DNA from 3 places in the Paenibacillus sp. YAF4_2 genome. Region 1 is predicted to be linked to each of the others. Evidence: riboswitches for the same ligand, from Rfam matches in the RefSeq annotation. Region 1 holds a riboswitch; each other region holds the start of a gene.
What was found. Region 1 has a riboswitch for cyclic di-AMP ahead of AB4Y93_RS27940 (C40 family peptidase). Riboswitches for the same ligand answer to the same signal wherever they lie in the genome.

Region 1 (6,579 bases):
TTGTCGGAAGTTACACGTACGCGCTGGAGTCTTGGCGCCTCTAACGTTATCCAAGGACTGCTCGGATTACTGGGCTGGTAAGCCTATGCTTACGAGGTAAGAATTGCTTCGCAATTCTTTAAGTCAATGCTTTCGAAGTAAGAATTGCTTCGCAATTCTTTAAGTCCATGCTTTCGAAGTAAGAATTGCTTCGCAATTCTTTTAAGGAGGTTTGCAATGAAAAATCATATGATGCAAGGCTGGCGGCTCGCGATCAAGCACTTCTATATCGTAATTCTGCTGTTTCTGTACCAGCTGCTGTGGGGATTCTTCCTATATCGGTTTATCGATTCAGTCGTATCGCCGCTGCTGCGGCGATTTCCGGATCACTCCCCTGCGAATTCAGCGATCCAGCTATTTATGAGTGAAGCTCAATTCCAGATCATGAAGACGGATGTGCTGACCCCTTACTTATGGCTGCTTGGCGGACTATTTGCAGCAAGGATGCTGCTCTCCCCTTTATTTAACGCAGGACTGCTCTATTCTCTGCAGCATGCCACAGAGACCGAAGGTACGCAGTTCCTGCAGGGCATTCGCAAAGCGTGGAAGCCTGTGACGCTGCTCTACTGGATCGAGACGCTGCTCGCCCTTGCACCCGCATGGTGGCTGGCACCGCGGGGACTGGATGCATTGCTTCACAGCCGGTCGATCGGAGATCTCCTCCAGCAGCTGCTGCCCGCTGCGGGAGGCTGGCTGATTTGGGGTATCCTGCTCCATCTCCTCTTCCTCGCCATGCAGTTTGGCGCTACAAGCGAGAAAGGTGGAAGCATATTCCAATCGCTTGGTATTGCGATTAAGCATCTGCTGCCTTTCGCTGGCTTATCACTCTTAATGTGGGCTATCGGCTCAGGGATTGGATTGTTTGTCACAAGCTTTTCTCTCGTATGGGCCGGATTCATCGCCCTGATTGTCCATCAGGGCTACCATCTTGTCCGTACCTTGATGAAAGTATGGACTCTAGCCTCCCAATACGACATTTTGAGATCAAAGGAAGTTTAAAATTTTCTCATAATTATAGAAGCCACCCGCCCTGCGACCTAGTCGTAGCGCGGGTTTTTCGCGTTTTTCCGGGAAGGCTTGTCTTGCATTCTCCAAATAAATCAACATATTAGCTAGAAAAAACACATAGTAAAGAGTTAGTAAATCGGAATAGTGCTAATCTGCTAGTCTGTGCGCCCTATAAAGATGCAGCCAACCGCAGGATATAAGTTTTTCCGCATAGATTAGCCAAAAGGTTCCATGAGAATTATTAGAATTTGACGGATTGGGGAGGAGATAAGCGGAAATTACCGAATAGTTACCAAGTACATAATTTACACTGCCAAATTCCTTGTACTGGAAACGGGGGAACCACCTCTGGGTGAATTGACTTCGACGTCCGATTATTAAGATCGGCGCCTGAGAAGTCATAGGGATCCTTCAACCGAACCCCACAGCTAACCTCGTCGGCATTGGAAGGAGTTTCACCGCTTTGAAAAAGGTTACAGCACTTATTCTTGGGCTTGCGCTAATGCTGGCTTTCCAAGCCGGAAGCGTTTTCGCAGACTCCAAAATGGACGGCATTGTCAGTGATTTAATTGGCACGCCGTACGTTGCGGGCGGAACATCATCGAAAGGATTCGACTGCTCTGGTTTTTCTTCGTATGTTTTCGACAAAATGGGCGTCGATCTTCCTCGTACATCCGCTTCGCAAGCACAAACAGGTAAAAAGATCGCCAAGAGTGATCTGATCGCCGGAGATCTCGTGTTCTTTAACACGAACGGTCGTGGTGTATCTCATGTCGGCATTTATGTAGGAGATGGCCAGTTTGCTCATGCTTCGTCCAGCAAGGGCGTTACAATCAGCAATCTTAGCGACTCCTATTATGTAAATCGGTATGTGACTGCTCGACGTGTCATGGACCCTACTACTTTCACCAAATATGCCGACGAACAATAGAATCAAGCAGTCGCTTCCCTGGATTGAGGCGGCTGGCAAGATTTCTGCAATAAAGCCGCACGCTGCTTGTCCAACTGGACAAACCGCATGCGGCTTTATTGTTTGTTGCTATCATGATTAAGACGTTAGGACGCTCCAGCTTCCTGCCGCCGGCCTAAGGCCAGCATTGCAAGCAAGACGATAAACATCGCAATAATAAACGCTCCGAGAATCCAGACCGTACGGTCTGCACCATAGCTGTCCATCATCCATCCCGTTAATTTCGGGAAGATCGCTCCGCCTATCCCGCCGCAAGCGACAAGCAGACTCGTCGTCCGCTCTGTCATCCCTGGAATAAGACCGTTTGCAAATACGAGTGCAATGCCGAATACACCGGAGAAGAACAATCCGCTTAATCCGACAAGGACTAGCATGCCACTTAACTGACCGACCGCTCCCATCGCAAGAATGATGATACATGCTCCTGCAATGGCGACAAACAGATATCGGAAGTAGCCGAAACGATCCGCCAGACGTCCGGCGAATAGCCGGCCGAGAATCATCGTGCCCCAGAACAGACTTAACGTGGAAGGAGCACTCGCTTCCGTCATACCGGACCGATCAATCATAATTGACGGCAGATAGTTGGAAAAACTCATCTCCACCCCCACATAGATGACGAAGAATAACGCTGACAGCAGCAAGAAGGGAATAGCTGCTCTATTATACCCAAACCATCCTTTTGTAGGCGCTGCACCAGCTTCCCGCTCCACATGTTCCTTTTTCGCTCTGCCATGATAACCAATCTTGTCATCTATCGATCCAAATGATAGCGTCATCCACAAGATAAAGGTTATGCCGGCAAGAGCAGATAGGATTGGGAAGGATACCTGCCAAATATCATATTTGATCAATATACTTGCCATAGTCGGCATTAAGAAGGCCCCTATGCCAAAGAACGTTTCTAGTTTGGTCATCGCATTAGCCTTCCCATTCTCTTCAGCCAATTCAATGACCATTGCTCCGATAACGGATTCTGTCATCCCAAACCCAAAGCCTGCGAACAAGGCGATAAACAGCATCAGCCCCCAGGAATCAGGAGTCAGACTGTAGGCTGCTTCACCAAGTGTCAGAAGGCCTAATGAGAGGAGCACTCCCCCTCTTTTACCAACCTTTGATGTAATAAATGGAGAGAGCAAGACACCCACCAAAAAACCAAGAAACTGATTCATCATCCATTGCCCGCCGTCATCATAGGACAAGTCGTACTTATCGAGCATTTGCTCCATGACCGAGCCGCCCACGACATGTGCCAATCCAATTACGAGATAAGACAAACAGCCAAGTGCTATTAATTTGCGCATCGTAAAAGTTCTCCTTAGATATCCTTCAGCCAAATCCGAATGAAGTCGATAAGTGAATGTTATAATGGAAAAAAACTTATTGATTCATGTTGAGGGTATACAAATGACTAATTTTTCCGATGAGCCTTATTATAAACTATCCCTGACGGATATGACTATCCAGCCAATGGAAATGAAGCATGCCAAACAAATCTGTGAATGGCAATATGATTCGCCGTATGACCTATACCACTGGCCTTCTTGGGACATTATGCAGCAGGACGGAATCGAATTCGGCGATCCTGTCCTGCGGCACATGCAATATGTGGCTGTCATGAATCGCGGACAGGAGCTGATTGGTTTTGCACAATTTTTCCCGATTGTTGGCGTGACACGCCTCGGGCTTGGTTTGCATCCTGCCCTATGCGGCAGGGGGATAGGAACGGACTTCACCCGGTTGATTACCCGTGAAGCCATTCATAGAGCTCCCAAGAACAGTATCGATCTTGAGGTACTGACCTGGAATGCTCGAGCGATTAGAACCTATGAACGAGCAGGTTTCTTTGTTGACGATACCTATGTAAGACAGACGCCGGAAGGACCAGCAGAGTTCCATTGTATGGTGTACCAGTCCTCCCCTTAATATCCCTAAAAGCGATAATAGTCAGGCTCAGGATCTTTCATATCCACGAATAAAATAATGCCGGGTTTAGCCAATACCGATACGGTTCTGATCCATGCTCTCGAATCGAGGTCGGTATAGGCTCGTGATACCATCGAACGGCTTTTCTCGCTAAGCTGTACTACATTGGGAACAAAATACGGGCGCCAGCTCCAGTTCGCTCCGCAATATTCATCCTCCCGCCGCCAGCTTCCATCCACTGGCCTTCTTGAATAGTTGGATGAAATTTGAATGCCGTCATCTCGGCACAAGTAGACACGGATACAGTTGCTTTCCAGTTCCTGCAGAAGTCTGGCGATCCATTCGTTATCTACTTCTTCCAGCTCCTCCAGATGACCAATCCGGTCAACCTTGCCAGCCAGCCTGTCCGACAAATACCGCCAATAATTCTCAGAATAGAGCTGCAGCTGCCGATGTGCCTCCAGCTCTTCTTCTAATAAAGAAGAAAACCGAAACGGCTGCTCGAAATCCGGCTCTGCTTTCGCGAACAAAAAGCCCTGCACATACCGGACTCCTGCATGCATAGCTCTCGAGAGGTCCTGTCGAGTCTCGACACCTTCCGCAAGCAGCGATGCGCCAAGCTGATCAGCGAGCGCCGAGAAGGAGCGCAATGTACCAAGATAACCGTCGTGGTGCGCACTCCGTTTCAGCATATGCATGTCGATTTTCAGGATATTCGGTTGAATGAGCGCAATCCGGTCTATACCGCTAAAGCCGCTGCCTACATCATCAATTGCAATGAGACAGCCCTTGGCACGGTACATATCAATAACCTCGCGCAATTCCTCCATCTCGCCATTAAAGCTTTCTTCTGTGATCTCAATGACCACTCTGCTCGGATCGATCTGGTATTTATCAAGCAGAGAGAGAGTATAGAGCTCCCCGGATTGCATACCGTGATGCATCCAGTTTGGCTTCAAATTAATAAACAGCATTGGAGGCTGGTCCGTTGCCGCCATTTTCTGAAAGGCCTGCTCGCGTAGAATGCGGTCCACTGCAATATGGTCCTCTAACGGAACCGTCGGATCACAAAAGAACGGACCCAAGCTGCGGACAGCATCATCCTTGCAGGCTCTTCCAAGCACCTCATAGCCAACTACCTTTCTCGTATCAAGCGCGATGATCGGCTGATAGAAGGCAGACAGCTGCTCGCCCTCGAGCTCTAATGTCTGCGGTATCGTCGTATTTGATAAGCAGTCGTTCGTCACGCTCACGCTCTCCCTTTACTACCTTTATGTCAAACGAATCATGCGCGTCACGTTATCTCCTTGGGACACTTCAATGACATGATGCTTCGGATGGTACGTAATTGATCCTTTGCCAACCTCGATCATCGGCTGTTCGCCAAGACCGAAGAACACATCGTCCGCAAGCGCCTCCATCACTTCGTGACGGTCATCATCACCAAGTGCTGCCCACTCTTCTTCTTCCATTTCAAAAAAAGTATAGCTGCCTTCCACTTCGCCGACGGCTTCCGTCAGCTCTTTCAATATATCTGCGTATTCCCTTGCGTGCCTAACGCCCATTGCTGTTAACCACCTTTACCAAATTTATCTGCTATACATTCATTTTACCGCATTTTAACGAAAATTAACGCCTCCTCTCTTAAATCATTTCTGAAAGTCTAATTTCCATACGATAACTTGTCGATATAAGAACTAGAGATTTGTCGAAAACGTACTGGACGGGGTGCATGATGAAGAATTCTACAATTATCGGTATAGTATTAGGACTTGTTGCGGTACTGGTCGGCATGACGCTGAAAGGCGCCGCTCTAAGCAATCTGTTGAATCCCGCCGCTTATATGATTATCGTCCTCGGGACCATAGCCGCTATTATGATTGCCTTCCCGATGTCGGAGCTGTCCAAGGTAGGCAAATTATTCAAAATTGTTATTAAAGAGCAACAGCTGATGCCGCGAGAGCAGCTCATCGAGAACTTTATGGAATGGGCATCCATTACACGCCGTGAAGGTCTTCTTGCATTGGAAGCAAAGGTCGACGATATTGAGGATACTTTCCTCCGTAATGGCATGCGCATGATTATTGACGGCAATGACCAGGACTTTGTCCGCGATGTTCTGCTTGAAGATATTTCCGCAACGGAGGACCGTCATAAAGCTGGCGCATTGATCTTCACGCAAGCTGGTACGTATGCGCCTACACTTGGTGTACTAGGTGCCGTAGTTGGTCTGATTGGTGCGCTTGGACATATGGATGACATGGAGACTCTCGCCCATTCCATTGCAGGTGCCTTTATTGCAACTCTGCTTGGTATCTTTACCGGCTATGTGCTCTGGCATCCGATTGCGAACAAATTGAAGCGTCTATCCAAGAAAGAAGTTCAGCTTCGTTTGATGATGGTCGAAGGTCTGCTGTCTATCCAATCCGGCGTATCGACAATTGCGATCAATCAGAAGCTGTCTGTATTCCTCACCCCAACGGAACGGGCGGCAATGAGGGAGAAGGAGGCTGGCGCTGGTGAAAAAGCGTAAGCACGAAGACCACGAAGAGCATATTGACGAGTCATGGCTTATCCCCTATGCCGATTTGCTAACACTGCTCCTTGCGCTGTTTATCGTATTGTATGCGGCCAGC
Region 2 (6,579 bases), on a different contig from region 1:
GAACCTTGATGCTCTATGAATCGCCTCACCGTGTGAAGAAGACACTTGATGCGATGCTGGAGCATTGGGGCGATCGACGGATCGCAATGGTTAGAGAGCTTACGAAGCGGCATGAGGAAGCAGCACGTGGTACGATATCGGAATGTATGGCTTGGTTAGAAGAGCATCCACCTCTAGGTGAATATTGCCTTATTATAGAAGGAGCGGCCTCTGGAGCAAGAGAAGCAGGAGAGAATGGGGAAGTATGGTGGACAGCGTTAGAGCTTGAAGATCATGTCGCTCATTATGAGAATCAGGGAATAGATCGTAAAGAAGCGATAAAAAAAGCGGCACTAGACCGTGGCCTGCCGAAGCGGGATGTTTATAACGCAGTAAACCGATAGTTTACTGCGTTTTAAACGCAAAAAAAGACCTTCCTGGCCGGGTTCTAGCACAGGAAGGCATCAAGGAATATAAAAAGGTTAGAATTAACAAGTTGGTGTATTTCTATTATAACCTATTTTTCTTATTTTGTCACAGGAGTAGGCATTTCAGATAAACAAATATGGCAAACAATTTTGCCTTTGAAGTAAGAAACGTTCTCTGCATTACCACAGAAGATACAAGCAGGCTCGTATTTCTTCAGCATAATACGCTCGCCGTCTACATAAATCTCGAGAGCATCTTTCTCCCCAATACCAAGCGTACGGCGCAATTCAATTGGAATAACAACACGACCTAATTCGTCGACTTTACGAACAATACCAGTAGATTTCATCATAATTTTGTTTCTCCTCTCAGGAAATTACATTTCGTCACTATTCGACATAGTTTTTCTTTTTATGGCTATTATAATACCAACGATTCCCATAATAGTCAACCACAAAAGTCCTTGATAGACCGCGGTTTATGGCAAGTTGACTCTATAGCAAGGTCATATTAATCTAACTATAGAATACATCAGCTTCGACAATTTGGAAACTAAATTACGACACTATTCGACATTCTATCATAGTTTTGTGTCGAAACCATGAACAAGGAGTTGAAGGGCGAATGAATCAGCAACTGACCGAAGAGAAAGTATTTAAGGATCCAGTTCATAAATGTATTTACGTTCAGGATCAGACGATATGGGATTTGATCAATACAAAAGAGTTTCAGAGGCTAAGAAGAATTCGCCAGCTTGGAACCTCTTATTTAACGTTTCATGGTGCCGAACACAGCCGTTTCTCCCATTCTCTTGGAGTCTATGAAATAACGAGAAAGATCATATCACAGTTTGAGCGCAATCATTATCCGGATTGGCCGCAGGAAGAAAGACTTCTGGCCCTATGCGCGGCCTTGCTGCATGACGTTGGTCATGGACCGTTCTCTCATTCGCTGGAGCAGGTGTTCGACACGCATCATGAGCAGTGGACCTGCGCGATCTTGCTTGAGGATACAGAAGTTAATCGCGTGCTTCGCCAAGTTGCTGATGATTTTCCAGAAAAAGTGGCTTCGGTTATTGGCAAGACATATCCGAATCCGATCGTCGTCAGTCTCATCTCCAGCCAAATGGATGCAGACCGTATGGACTATTTGCTGCGTGATGCTTATTTTACAGGTGTCCATTACGGGAACTTTGACCTGGAGCGGATATTGCGCGTACTGCGTCCTTTTCAAGGCAAAATGGTGGTAAAAGAAAGCGGCATGCATGCTATCGAGCATTATTTAATGTCCCGTTATCAAATGTATTGGCAAATTTATTTCCATCCGGTTACACGGAGCTCGGAAATCATATTGCGGCAAATAACTCGTCGGGCGAAGGAGCTGTACGACAACGGTTATTCCTTTGCATGGATGCCCGGACCAATTAACAAACTTCTGGATGGTACGATTACGGTAAAGGATTATCTGAAGCTGGATGAGGCTTATATGCAGACGATCTTCGCACAATGGGCGGAGGAAGGGGATTCTCTTCTTGCCGAGCTATGTGACCGATTCCTCAATCGTCGATTGTACAAATACATTACGCTTAATGATCCAGGAGACTCTTTATTAGAAGAAGCTGCTCAGCAGTTTATCTCGATTGGTCTTAATCCGGATTATCATATGGAAATTGATTTTCCATTTGACCAGCCATACGACATATATCGCCCTGATGCGAAAAAAGGCGGGAAAGAGGAGAAAGCGCCGATTCTGCTTTTAAATGAGGATAACAGCTTAAGCGAAATATCGGTGAAATCCGACATTGTTCATTCCATCAGTGGTCTGCACCAGGGACAATACCATATTTATTATCCGATCGAGCCACTCCTTGCTGCGGCTGATCAATTAAGCGCTAGAGTAAGGGAGCTTTTCAAAATTTAAGGTTTTATATAGAAGGAGATTACAGCTAAGATGATATCTTTATTCGACACACATACCCATTTGGACTCTTCGCAATTCGACAGCGACCGCACAGAAGTTATCGAGCGGGCACGGGCTGCCGGTGTCGATCTCATGATCAACATTGGCTTTAACCGAGAGACGATTCCGACCACAATCGAGCTTGCAGAAAAGTATGATTTTATCTACGCGGCGGTTGGCTGGCATCCAGTGGACAGCATCTACATGGAGCCGGGGGATTTGGAATGGATCGAGCAGCTTTGCTCACATCCAAAGGTCGTTGCGATCGGAGAAATTGGACTTGATTACCACTGGGATACGTCACCAAAGGACGTTCAGCAGCGTGTATTTCGGGAGCAAATCCGCCTCGCTCGGAAGCTGGGTAAGCCAATTGTTATTCATAATCGGGATGCTCATGAGGACATCGTTCGTATTTTGAGAGAAGAAAAAGCATCTGAGGTTGGAGGGGTCATGCATTGCTATTCCGGCAGCTGGGAAACGGCAAAATTATGCCTCGATATGAACTTCTATATCTCCTTCGGAGGGCCTGTCACTTTCAAAAATGCGAGGGTGCCAAAAGAGGTGCTTGCACAGGTTCCACTCGACCGTATATTAATCGAAACAGACTCTCCATATTTGGCTCCTCATCCGTTCAGAGGGAAGCGAAATGAGAGCTCATATGTGTCTTTAGTCGCAGACATGGCAGCGGAGATAACAGGAAAATCCAAGGAGGAAATTGCATTTATTACAAGCGCAAACGGTAAAAAATGTTTTGGTATTGTTTAAAAACGGACTAAAACCACTGAAATAAAGACTATAGCGGCGATAAAACTCTTTTTAATTGGCGGAATCGGCTTTATTTGCCTTCAGAATGCTAAAATTTCGTTAAAATCGTCTTTTAACGCGTCTTTACAATTGTGTGGTCAGGAAGGTATCATTTTTCTCAGAGCTTTAACTTTTGTATTGGATTTCCAGTTTACGCTTAATCTCCGAATCGGAGAGCGGGGGAACCAACGTCGGCAGATGCATGTTTAAAAAGCAAGTTAGCATCATGCGGCGCATTGAATTCTTCAGGGGTGAATTTTGCGGCGATTGCCATGAGCATTCGAACCGTGGATAGGGCAGCTCTCTCGCCCGAACCCGTCAGCTAACCTCGTAAGCGTCTATAGAGAGCGATCAACCTCGTGTATTTACCTTTTCCTGAATGTTTGACTACCCAGGAAGCCACGATCAGATCCTCTGTCGAAGGCTTCTTTTTATTTTCGATTTATGCGGAAATAATCTTTCGTAGGGGTAGATCCAGGAGGTAAGAGGACCGTAACACTGGAGCGTGCTCGTCACGCCAATATACTTAATAGTCACGTCAATGTATCATGCGTAACAGATTGGCGGCGGGGCTATGAAGGAGGACCGATTGAAGTGGGCATGAACCAAGTAATGGAGACCCATGGGAAGCGATCATCCAGCATGACTTTCGCAATGCGATGGAAGCATGAAAATTTGCGTTTAATTGTTCTGAGTGCAATTATCTCAATCGCTATGACTTTCATGTTTTTGGTGTTGTTGTACGGATCGGCTGATAAAAGCGTATCCGTAGTAGTGAATGGACAAGAGACTGTTGTGAAGACAAAACAATGGGTCCTGCAACGCCTACTGGATGAACAAGCTATTACGGTAGGGCCATATGATGAGGTGTCGTCACCTCTAAATGCGTCCATCAAAGACGGAGATCGCATTGAAATTAAACAAGCGGTTCCGGTTACTGTAAAAGCAGATGGCAAGACATCGACGGTGTACACGACAGAGAAAACAGTACAGGCGGCGATCGGGAAATTAAATATTCCTGTTCGCGATCAAGATAGGGTTACCCCATCTCTAGACACGGCCGTTTCGAAGGCGATGACAGTTACTGTTACTCGCGTCGATACCAAAGTGTCGGAAACAGAACGGACTTTGCCGTTCTCGATCGTGAAGAAACAAGATCCAACCCTTGATAAAGGGAAGGAGAAGCTGGTGCAATCCGGCAAGAATGGCCTCGTGATTGAACGCGTGGAGAAGAAGTATGAGAATGGTGTTCTTGTCTCCTCCAAGCTGGTCGACAAGGTTGTGCAGACACATACGGTCAGCCAGGTCGTAGCTATCGGCTCGAAGAAGGATGTACATACACTCTCAAGCAATGCGAGCACGGCCTCGTATTCGAAGAGCGGAGTCACCTTTAAAGCCAAGAAGATTCTGAAGAACGTGACGTTAACCGCTTATTCAGCCGGTGTAGCGTCTACGGGCAAAGATGAGAATCATCCAGGATACGGCATTACGGCTTCCGGTGCGAAAGTGATGGAAGGCCGGACGATCGCTGTTGATCCGGATGTGATTCCAATTGGCTGGTGGGTTTACATTGAAGGCATCGGCTTCCGCAGAGCAGAGGATACGGGCAGTGCAGTCAAAGGAAGTAAGATTGACGTTTATTTTGACAGTACCAGCTATGCTAACAAGTTTGGCCGAAAAAAAGGCTATACGGTGTACGTACTTGGACCCAACAAGCCTTCCGCAAGCTAATTGCTCCATGCTATTATTTCGATGATAAATATGCCATTATAAGAAGAGGCGCTGCCTCTTCTTTTTGTGTGTATAGGTGTGGAGCAGTTACATTCTTACTGACGCAGGAAGATGAGCGAAAGTTGCTGGAGAAAGGAATGTTCGCTTGTGATCAAGGAAATTATTGTGGTGGAAGGCAAAGATGATACAGTCGCTGTAAAGCGGGCTGTTGAAGCAGATACGATTGAGACAAACGGCTCTGCCATCGGTGAGGATGTGCTCAAGCGCATTGAACTGGCCATGGAACGCAGAGGCGTTATTATATTTACGGACCCTGATCATGCTGGTGAGAGAATTCGCAAAATCGTTGCTCGGCGGGTACCCGGCTGCAAGCATGCTTTTTTGCCACAGGAGAAGGCTATGTACAAGGGTGATATCGGTATTGAGAACGCCAGCCCTGAAGCCATTCGTCAGGCGATCTCCGAGCTTCGAACAGAGGAGCCTGCTGGTGTAGGCAATATTACGTGGGAAGACTTAATGGAATCGGGGCTTATTGTTCATCCGGATGCGGCGAATCGCCGTCTTCAGATGGGGAAGCTGCTTGGGATCGGGTATGCGAACGGCAAGCAGTTTTTCAAGCGTTGTACAAGCTTCCGAATCTCCCGAGAAGAGTTTGCAGAGGCATTGCGTACAATGGAACAGGGACAGGAGTGATCGGAGCATGAGTGGAAACGATATGAAGGCGATTGAAGTTGCAACGCCAAAGCGCACGAAAGAAATTATTGCGAAGTACGGGTTCCAATTCAAAAAAAGCTTGGGACAGAACTTTCTGATCGATCAAAATATTTTGCATAAGATTGTGAATGCCGCTGGACTGGACAAGACAAAGGGCGCTTTGGAGATTGGACCAGGTATCGGTGCGCTGACTCAGCATCTGGCTGCTGAAGCGGGTAAGGTAACGGCGATTGAGATCGACAACCGCCTCATTCCGATTCTGGGAGATATTCTGGCGGGCGAAGAGCATGTGCAGGTTGTGCATGGTGATGTGCTTAAGCTGGATCTTAAAAAGCTGTTCGAGGATCATTTCGCTGATGTGACCGGCGTCAGCGTGGTAGCGAATCTGCCGTATTACGTGACGACCCCGATTCTAATGAAGCTGCTGGAAGAGCGTCTGCCGCTTGAGAACATCGTCGTGATGATTCAGAAGGAAGTAGCTGAGCGGATGGCGGCTAAGCCAGGTGGCAAGGAATACGGCAGCTTAAGCGTAGCCGTGCAGTACTATTGCGAGCCGTCACTTGTGTGCATCGTGCCACACACGGTGTTTATTCCTCAGCCGAATGTAGACTCGGCTGTGATTAAGCTGGCGGTGCGCCAGAAGCCGCCAGTGGATGTTGAGGACGAGGCGCATTACTTCCGCATCGTCCAGGCGAGCTTCGCCCAGCGCCGCAAGACGCTTGCGAATAATCTTACGGCGTTCGTGGGCAAGGAACGCCGTGAAGAGATGACGCAGCTGCTGCACAGCTGCGATATTGACCCTGTTCGTCGAGGAGAGACTTTGTCCCTCGACGAATTCGCCCGCATCAGCCGCGCCTTCTTGGCGGCAGGCTGGCGGTAATTTACTCGGCCACGCGTTAGGCCGAGCCCTGTTTGAGTCGGCGGCGAGCCATATCGCCGCCGGCTTTTTATTTTGCCGCTCGC
Region 3 (6,579 bases), on a different contig from region 1:
TCAGATGCAGATATTGCTCATTCCATGTAAAGAAGGCAAGCTGGATAACGAGCCCCAAGGGGACAGCCCACTTAATCAGCCTAGGGAAACGCCGAAACACAAACAGCAGCAACGGGAACAAAACATACAGCTGAGCCATAATAAAGACGTAATACAGATGCGTATAAGCTTTACCGGTTGCCAGCTTGATTAGAAAGCTTCGGATGGTCTCGTCTGTAGGCATATTTGGTGTGTAGGCATTGTAATACAAGACAAAATAAATGATCGAGAACAGCACATAAGGGATGATGACGTAGGTGATTCTTTTTCGATAAAAACGGCTGATGAGCGCACCATTGAGTGGACGCGGATAATAGCTGTAGAACAGAACAAAGCTGCTTAAAAATACGAATGCCGGTGTTGCAAAAGACATCGATATATTCAAGAAATGATATATGAAATAATAGTCTGATTCCTTCATATTCAAAGTGGCAAAGGAAGTCGAGTGAATCATAATGACGGCGATAATTAGAAGCGCGCGGACAAGCTGAATTTCGGGCAAGCGGCTTCTTTTTTCATCCTCTTTTGTAACGGATTTAATCATAATATTACTCCTGTCTGGTTGTCATTCTGCATGGAGCAAGGCATTACCAAAGGGTAGTTGTAAATTGCCCTATTTGTCAATAGTTGTTGCATGCAGCCAGATTGTTGATGTTTTCGGCAACAATCGCTATGTTGCTCGATATTGGCAATCGATATAATGGTGAAAGAAGCAGAAATGATCCTATTGGAGGGTATCCGCGTGACTAAGATTACGGCACTACTCGAGCAAATGACGCTGGAAGAAAAGATTTTTCAATTGATGCAGCTGACCCCGAATTTTTTAAGTGAAGATGATGCCAATCTGACAGGCCCGCTGGCTTGGATGGGTGTAACGGAGAGCATGGTGAATAATGTTGGCTCCGTGCTTAGCGCCGTTGGTGCCAAAGAAACGATTGCCCTGCAGAAAAAATATATGGAGAACAGCCGACTTGGTATTCCACTTCTGTTAATGGCGGACATAATCCATGGCTACCGCACGATTTTCCCAGTTACGCTGGCGATTGCGAGCACTTGGGATATGGAGCTGGCAGAACGCAGTGCTGCTATCGCGGCAAAAGAATCAGCCGTCACCGGCATTCATGTGACGTTCGCGCCGATGGTGGACTTGGTTCGCGATCCACGCTGGGGCCGCGTGATGGAGTCGACGGGTGAAGATCCGTTCCTCAACAGCGAATATGCACGGGCATTCGTCCGTGGCTTCCAAGGGGAGGATCTCACTGGTGATATGGACCGGGTAGCTGCTTGCGTGAAGCACTTTGCAGCCTACGGTGCTGCCGAAGGCGGGCGTGATTACAACACGGTGAACATGTCGGAAAGACAGCTCCGTGAGTCTTATCTGCCAGCATACAAAGCTGCGCTTGATGAAGGCTGCGAGATGGTTATGACGGCTTTTAATACGGTGGATGGCATTCCGGCGACCGGCAACAAATGGCTGATGCGTAATCTGCTTCGTGATGAGTGGGGTTTTGACGGCATGCTCATCTCTGACTGGGGTGCAGTGAGTGAGATGATCCCTCATGGTGTTGCCGCAGACGGGGCGGAGGCTGCACAGAAGGCGATTGAAGCTGGCGTTGATATGGAAATGATGACGTCTAACTACGCGAATCATCTGAAGGAGCTCGTGGAAGCGGGGAAAGTTGACATCTCGCTTATCGATGAGTGTGTCCTTCGTGTCCTGAAGCTGAAGGACAAGTTGGGTCTCTTCGAGAACCCTTACCGCGCAGCTAGTGAAGAACGGGAAAAAGAAGTGCTGCTCTGCGATGAGCATCGTGCTGCTGCACGCGAGATTGCGGCGAAATCATGTGTCCTGCTGAAGAATGAGCAGGCTCTGCCGCTACGCAGCGGGCAAAAGCTGGCGCTCATCGGGCCTTTCGCTGAGAGCGGCGATATTCTTGGACCTTGGTCGATTTGGGGTAAGCAGGAGGAAGCGGTTCAGCTTCATGCTGGTTTATCCGCACGTACCGATCTGATTGCCACAGCCAAAGGCTGCGACATCGATTCTGGTTCGGAAGAGCAGCTCCAGGAAGCAGTCAACGTCGCAGCCGATGCTGACATCATCATCCTGGCACTTGGCGAAAGCTCTGAGATGAGCGGGGAAGCGGGAAGCCGCGGCGATATCCGTCTGCCGCAGGCTCAACTGAAGCTGATCCAGAAGCTGAAGCCGCTTGGCAAGCCGATGGTTGTTGTACTGTTCAACGGCAGACCGCTGGATCTGCATGGCGTTATCGAGGAGGTGGATGCACTTCTTGAAGCTTGGTTCCCTGGTACGGAAGGCGGCAATGCAATCGCAGACGTCCTGTTCGGTGATGTGAATCCATCGGGACGTCTGACGATGTCATTCCCTTACTCGGTTGGTCAAGTACCTATTTACTATAACAACTACAATACGGGTCGTCCGCTCACCCCGCAGAATGCGAATGAGCGTTATGTTTCGAAGTATCTGGACATGCCAAATGCGCCTCTTCTGCCGTTTGGCTACGGCCTCAGCTATACAAGCTTCACGTACGGTGAAGTGAGTCTGTCGACAGACGAACTGCATGCTGAAGACACACTTCAAGTATCGGTTGAGGTAAGTAATACAGGCTCGGTTGCCGGGGAAGAGGTTGTTCAGCTGTATGTGCGTGATATTGCTGGTGAGGTTGTACGTCCACTTAAGGAGCTGAAGGGCTTCCGTAAGCTGCAATTGCAGCCTGGTGAGACGGTGAAGGTAACATTCTCAATTAACGAAGAGCAGCTTTGTTATTACCACACGGATCTGCAGCTGAAGAGTGATGCTGGCGAATTCCATGTCTTTGTTGGTCCTAACAGCCGCGATCTGGAAGCAAAGGCTTTCCGGTTTGTGAAATAAAAGTTTTTTCGAAAAAAGAACGAATCAGCCGGATGGCTGGTTCGTTCTTTTTAGTTGCTTAATGACCCTGTAGGATCATGTCTCCTGCACAATAGCAGATCTGCTCCCTTATTAAGGGAATTATCTCCTTGGAACAAGGTAAAAGAAAGCATGGCTGGCTTTTTAGGACATTCTGCAAGCGATTCAAGAATGTATCCGCATTCATGACGGTTAAAGCCTGATTTCTGCGTTTATTTGAAATATTATCGCTGTTTACAGATAAGGGAGAGAGGACTATGATCAATTAGCAACTTCATATGTTCATATTCGCTGAGTTTCCGAAGTAGTCGGAAAGCAGGGGAACCAATTGCGATAACTGCCATTATAGTTACCGCCGGGGTGAATCAGCATAGCTGCCGTTCAGGCAGAGAGCTGTAGGGCGATTCTCTAGACGCCCGAATCCGTCAGCTAACCTTGTAAGCGTTGATAGAGAGGGTGAACTTCGGTTTTTTATGACCGCGGGAGGATACTCTGCGGTCTTTTTTTCGTGTAAAAAAAAGCAAACATGGTTACATTAGCACTGACAAGTGATGAGTAGCCCGAGTATCCAAGCGTATGTTGTTTAACTTCATTGTTGGCGGTGACCTGTGTGTTTACTCTTATCAAAAGATTACTGATCGGGCGTCCCTTAAAGTCCACGGAATTAGGGGAACAGAAACTCATTAAGACAAAAGCGCTTGCGATCCTGTCTTCGGATGCTTTATCGTCCGTTGCTTACGGTCCTGAGCAAATTTTGTTAGTCTTGATGACCGTGAGCGCTGCGGCGTTTTGGTATTCCATTCCGATTGGTATCGGGGTGCTTGTCTTATTAACGGCACTTATTTTGTCTTACCGGCAAATTATATTTGCTTATCCGCATGGCGGCGGAGCCTATGTGGTGTCGAAGGAAAATCTCGGGGTATTCCCAGGGCTGATATCGGGCGGCTCCTTGCTGGTCGATTATATTCTGACGGTAGCAGTAAGTGTATCGGCGGGTACGGATGCGATTACTTCAGCATTTCCAAGCCTGCATACCCATACCGTGTTGATCGCCGTATTTTTCGTCCTTTGTATCACCATATTGAACCTGCGGGGCGTGACCGAATCGGCATCGATCCTCGCATATCCTGTTTATTTATTCGTACTGGCGATTTTCATTATGATTGGCGTCGGTGTATATAAAATCGCTTCAGGTGATGTATCACCTGAGCTGCATACATCCCTTGGCACACCGGTAGCGGGCATCAGCTTGTTCCTGCTGCTTCGGGCCTTTGCTTCGGGCAGCTCGGCCTTGACTGGGGTGGAAGCGATCTCGAATGCGATTCCTAACTTCAAGGATCCAGCGCCAAACAACGCTGCGAAAACCTTGCTGGCCATGGGCGCGCTGCTGTCAGTTCTGTTCGCTGGCATCGTCTTCCTTGCTTACTACTACGGTGTTGCACCAAGGGAAGATGTGACGGTTACCTCGCAAATTGCAGAGAGTATATTTGGACGCGGCGTTATGTATTATTTTATCCAAGGCACAACGGCCTTGATCTTGATTCTGGCAGCGAATACCGGCTACTCGGCGTTCCCGCTGCTTGCGGTTAACCTCGCGAAGGATAAGTTCATTCCGCGAATGTTTACGGTCCGCGGTGACCGTCTTGGTTATTCGAACGGTATTATCAGCCTTGGTATCTTGTCTATCATTCTGATTATAGCTTTCCAAGGAAAGACGGAGCACTTGATTCCACTGTATGCGGTTGGTGTATTCGTACCGTTCACCTTGTCGCAGACGGGTATGTTGGTGAAATGGATCCGTCAGCGGCCAAAAGGCTGGGTTCCCAAGTTTATTATTAACTCGATTGGTGCACTGATTAGCTTTATCGTATCGATGATGTTCTTCTTGACCAAGTTCGAGCAGGTATGGTCGATTCTGATTTTCCTGCCATTGATTATCTTCGTCTTCCACCGGATTAAGAAGCATTACGAGGCTGTTGGCGAACAGCTGCGACTGGCGACCTGCGAGCCTGTAGTCCCCATTGAAGGCAATGTTATGATATTACCGGTGGCTGGTATAACGCATGTCGTGGAGCACTCCATTCTATATGCGAAGTCCTTGAAGGCAGAGCAGATTATTGCTGTATACGTCCCGTTCGAGAAAGAGGATGAGACGATCTTCGAGGAGAAGTGGAAGAAATTCCAGCCGGACGTCAGACTGGTGACGCTGCATTCGCCCTATCGTTCGATAACGAGTCCACTCTTCAAGTTTATTGATACGGTGCAGCGCAAGGCCAGCGAGAACCATTACCAGGTAACGGTCATTATTCCGCAGTTTATTCCGAAGAAGGGCTGGCAGAACATTTTGCATAACCAAACGAGCTTAATGCTCCGTACCCAGCTTCTTTACCGCAAGGATGTCGTGATTACAACCGTGCCTTACCATTTGAAAAAATAACAAAAAGCCTTAGCCTCCGGATTTCCGGGGCTAAGGCTTTTTTTATGCCTGTTATAGCTCTAACCCAGTGCCTTGCTTGAACCGTTTGATGACCATATGCGTGTTGACGTTGACGATGCCCTCCAGCACATAAATCTTCTTGAATAAGAAATGCTCCAGTGATTGCTCATCCTTCAGCAGGGCATGCATATGCAGGGAGCTGGGTCCGGTCATCTGGTAGATGCTGATCACCTCAGGCTCATCGGATAGCAGAGCGCCGGCCTGCTCAACGAATCGCGGCTCTACCTCAACCTCGAAGAACGCGGAGATCGTTTTGCCTAGCCGGGTAGTGTTCAGTCGTACGGTGAAATTCTCGATAATGCCGTTATCGACCATCCCGTCCACACGCTTCTGAATAGCCACCCTCGATAAATTCAGATGCTCGCCGATCTTGGCATAGGACATCCGTCCATTGTCGTGCAGCAGTCGAATAATCTCCTGATCCGTCTCGTCCATATGAGGCAAATGCATAGGATCTCTCCTTCAACGGTCTATTTTTGCGAAATTTCACGTTACGGAACTTTGTGCTAGTTACATGTTAAGTATTGGTTTCGATTTTGATGGATTTTATGTCACTTAATATAACACTAGTAACCATAATGGTCTATAGACGATTATCAATTAGGCCAAAAAAGCCCAAATCAGGTTACGATATGGTTGACGCTCCCTAGAGCCTCTCTTATACTAATGTCATAAAACATTACATAAAAATCGAAATCGAAACCGATAAGCACCAAAATGGTTACGAATACTTCGAATACCAAGTCATTCAACTTACATGAGGGTGTGATGGGCATGAAAAGACAACTGATTCGTAACGGTACTGTCATGACGATGAATGATGAGATGCAGGTGATCCCGAATGGTTATGTTCTTCTGGAGGGGGACCACATTCAAGAGGTTGGAGAGTGGCCGTCAGACGGCTCGAAAGATGCGCTGCTAAGGCAGGTTGATTGCGTCATTGATGCAGCGGGTAAAGCGATCATTCCTGGTCTTGTGAACGGACACACTCATTTGTTTCAGACTTTTATTCGAGGAGTATCTGATGACTTGCCTCTCTCGCAGTGGCTGCGGCAGATCATATGGCCGGCGTCCCTCGCAATGGAGGAAGAGGATTTCTATCTCGCTGCGATGATTGGCTGTATCGAGAATTTGA

Region 2: it holds a riboswitch for cyclic di-AMP, as region 1 does, so the genes downstream of both, AB4Y93_RS27285 (ubiquitin-like domain-containing protein) here and AB4Y93_RS27940 (C40 family peptidase) in region 1, are expected to answer to the same signal.
Region 3: it holds a riboswitch for cyclic di-AMP, as region 1 does, so the genes downstream of both, AB4Y93_RS13745 (APC family permease) here and AB4Y93_RS27940 (C40 family peptidase) in region 1, are expected to answer to the same signal.

Annotation. Positions count from the first base shown of each region.
Region 1 is NZ_JBFRCT010000018.1:31,771-38,349, forward strand. Features, by position in the region: gene AB4Y93_RS27930 (M1 family metallopeptidase) at 1-81, shown strand, start outside; gene AB4Y93_RS27935 (hypothetical protein) at 217-1,038, shown strand; cyclic di-AMP (ydaO/yuaA leader) riboswitch at 1,349-1,505, shown strand; gene AB4Y93_RS27940 (C40 family peptidase) at 1,511-1,978, shown strand; gene AB4Y93_RS27945 (MFS transporter) at 2,104-3,321, opposite strand; gene AB4Y93_RS27950 (GNAT family N-acetyltransferase) at 3,425-3,943, shown strand; gene AB4Y93_RS27955 (EAL domain-containing protein) at 3,949-5,190, opposite strand; gene AB4Y93_RS27960 (hypothetical protein) at 5,215-5,508, opposite strand; gene motA (flagellar motor stator protein MotA) at 5,679-6,476, shown strand; gene motB (flagellar motor protein MotB) at 6,460-6,579, shown strand, end outside.
Region 2 is NZ_JBFRCT010000016.1:61,805-68,383, reverse strand. Features, by position in the region: gene rsmI (16S rRNA (cytidine(1402)-2'-O)-methyltransferase) at 1-383, shown strand, start outside; gene AB4Y93_RS27300 (AbrB/MazE/SpoVT family DNA-binding domain-containing protein) at 506-760, opposite strand; gene AB4Y93_RS27295 (HD domain-containing protein) at 1,033-2,328, shown strand; gene AB4Y93_RS27290 (TatD family hydrolase) at 2,359-3,132, shown strand; cyclic di-AMP (ydaO/yuaA leader) riboswitch at 3,316-3,524, shown strand; gene AB4Y93_RS27285 (ubiquitin-like domain-containing protein) at 3,766-4,902, shown strand; gene rnmV (ribonuclease M5) at 5,050-5,595, shown strand; gene rsmA (16S rRNA (adenine(1518)-N(6)/adenine(1519)-N(6))-dimethyltransferase RsmA) at 5,603-6,496, shown strand.
Region 3 is NZ_JBFRCT010000005.1:140,098-146,676, forward strand. Features, by position in the region: gene AB4Y93_RS13735 (acyltransferase) at 1-583, opposite strand, end outside; gene bglX (beta-glucosidase BglX) at 758-2,929, shown strand; cyclic di-AMP (ydaO/yuaA leader) riboswitch at 3,227-3,407, shown strand; gene AB4Y93_RS13745 (APC family permease) at 3,558-5,384, shown strand; gene AB4Y93_RS13750 (Lrp/AsnC family transcriptional regulator) at 5,436-5,894, opposite strand; gene AB4Y93_RS13755 (amidohydrolase family protein) at 6,219-6,579, shown strand, end outside.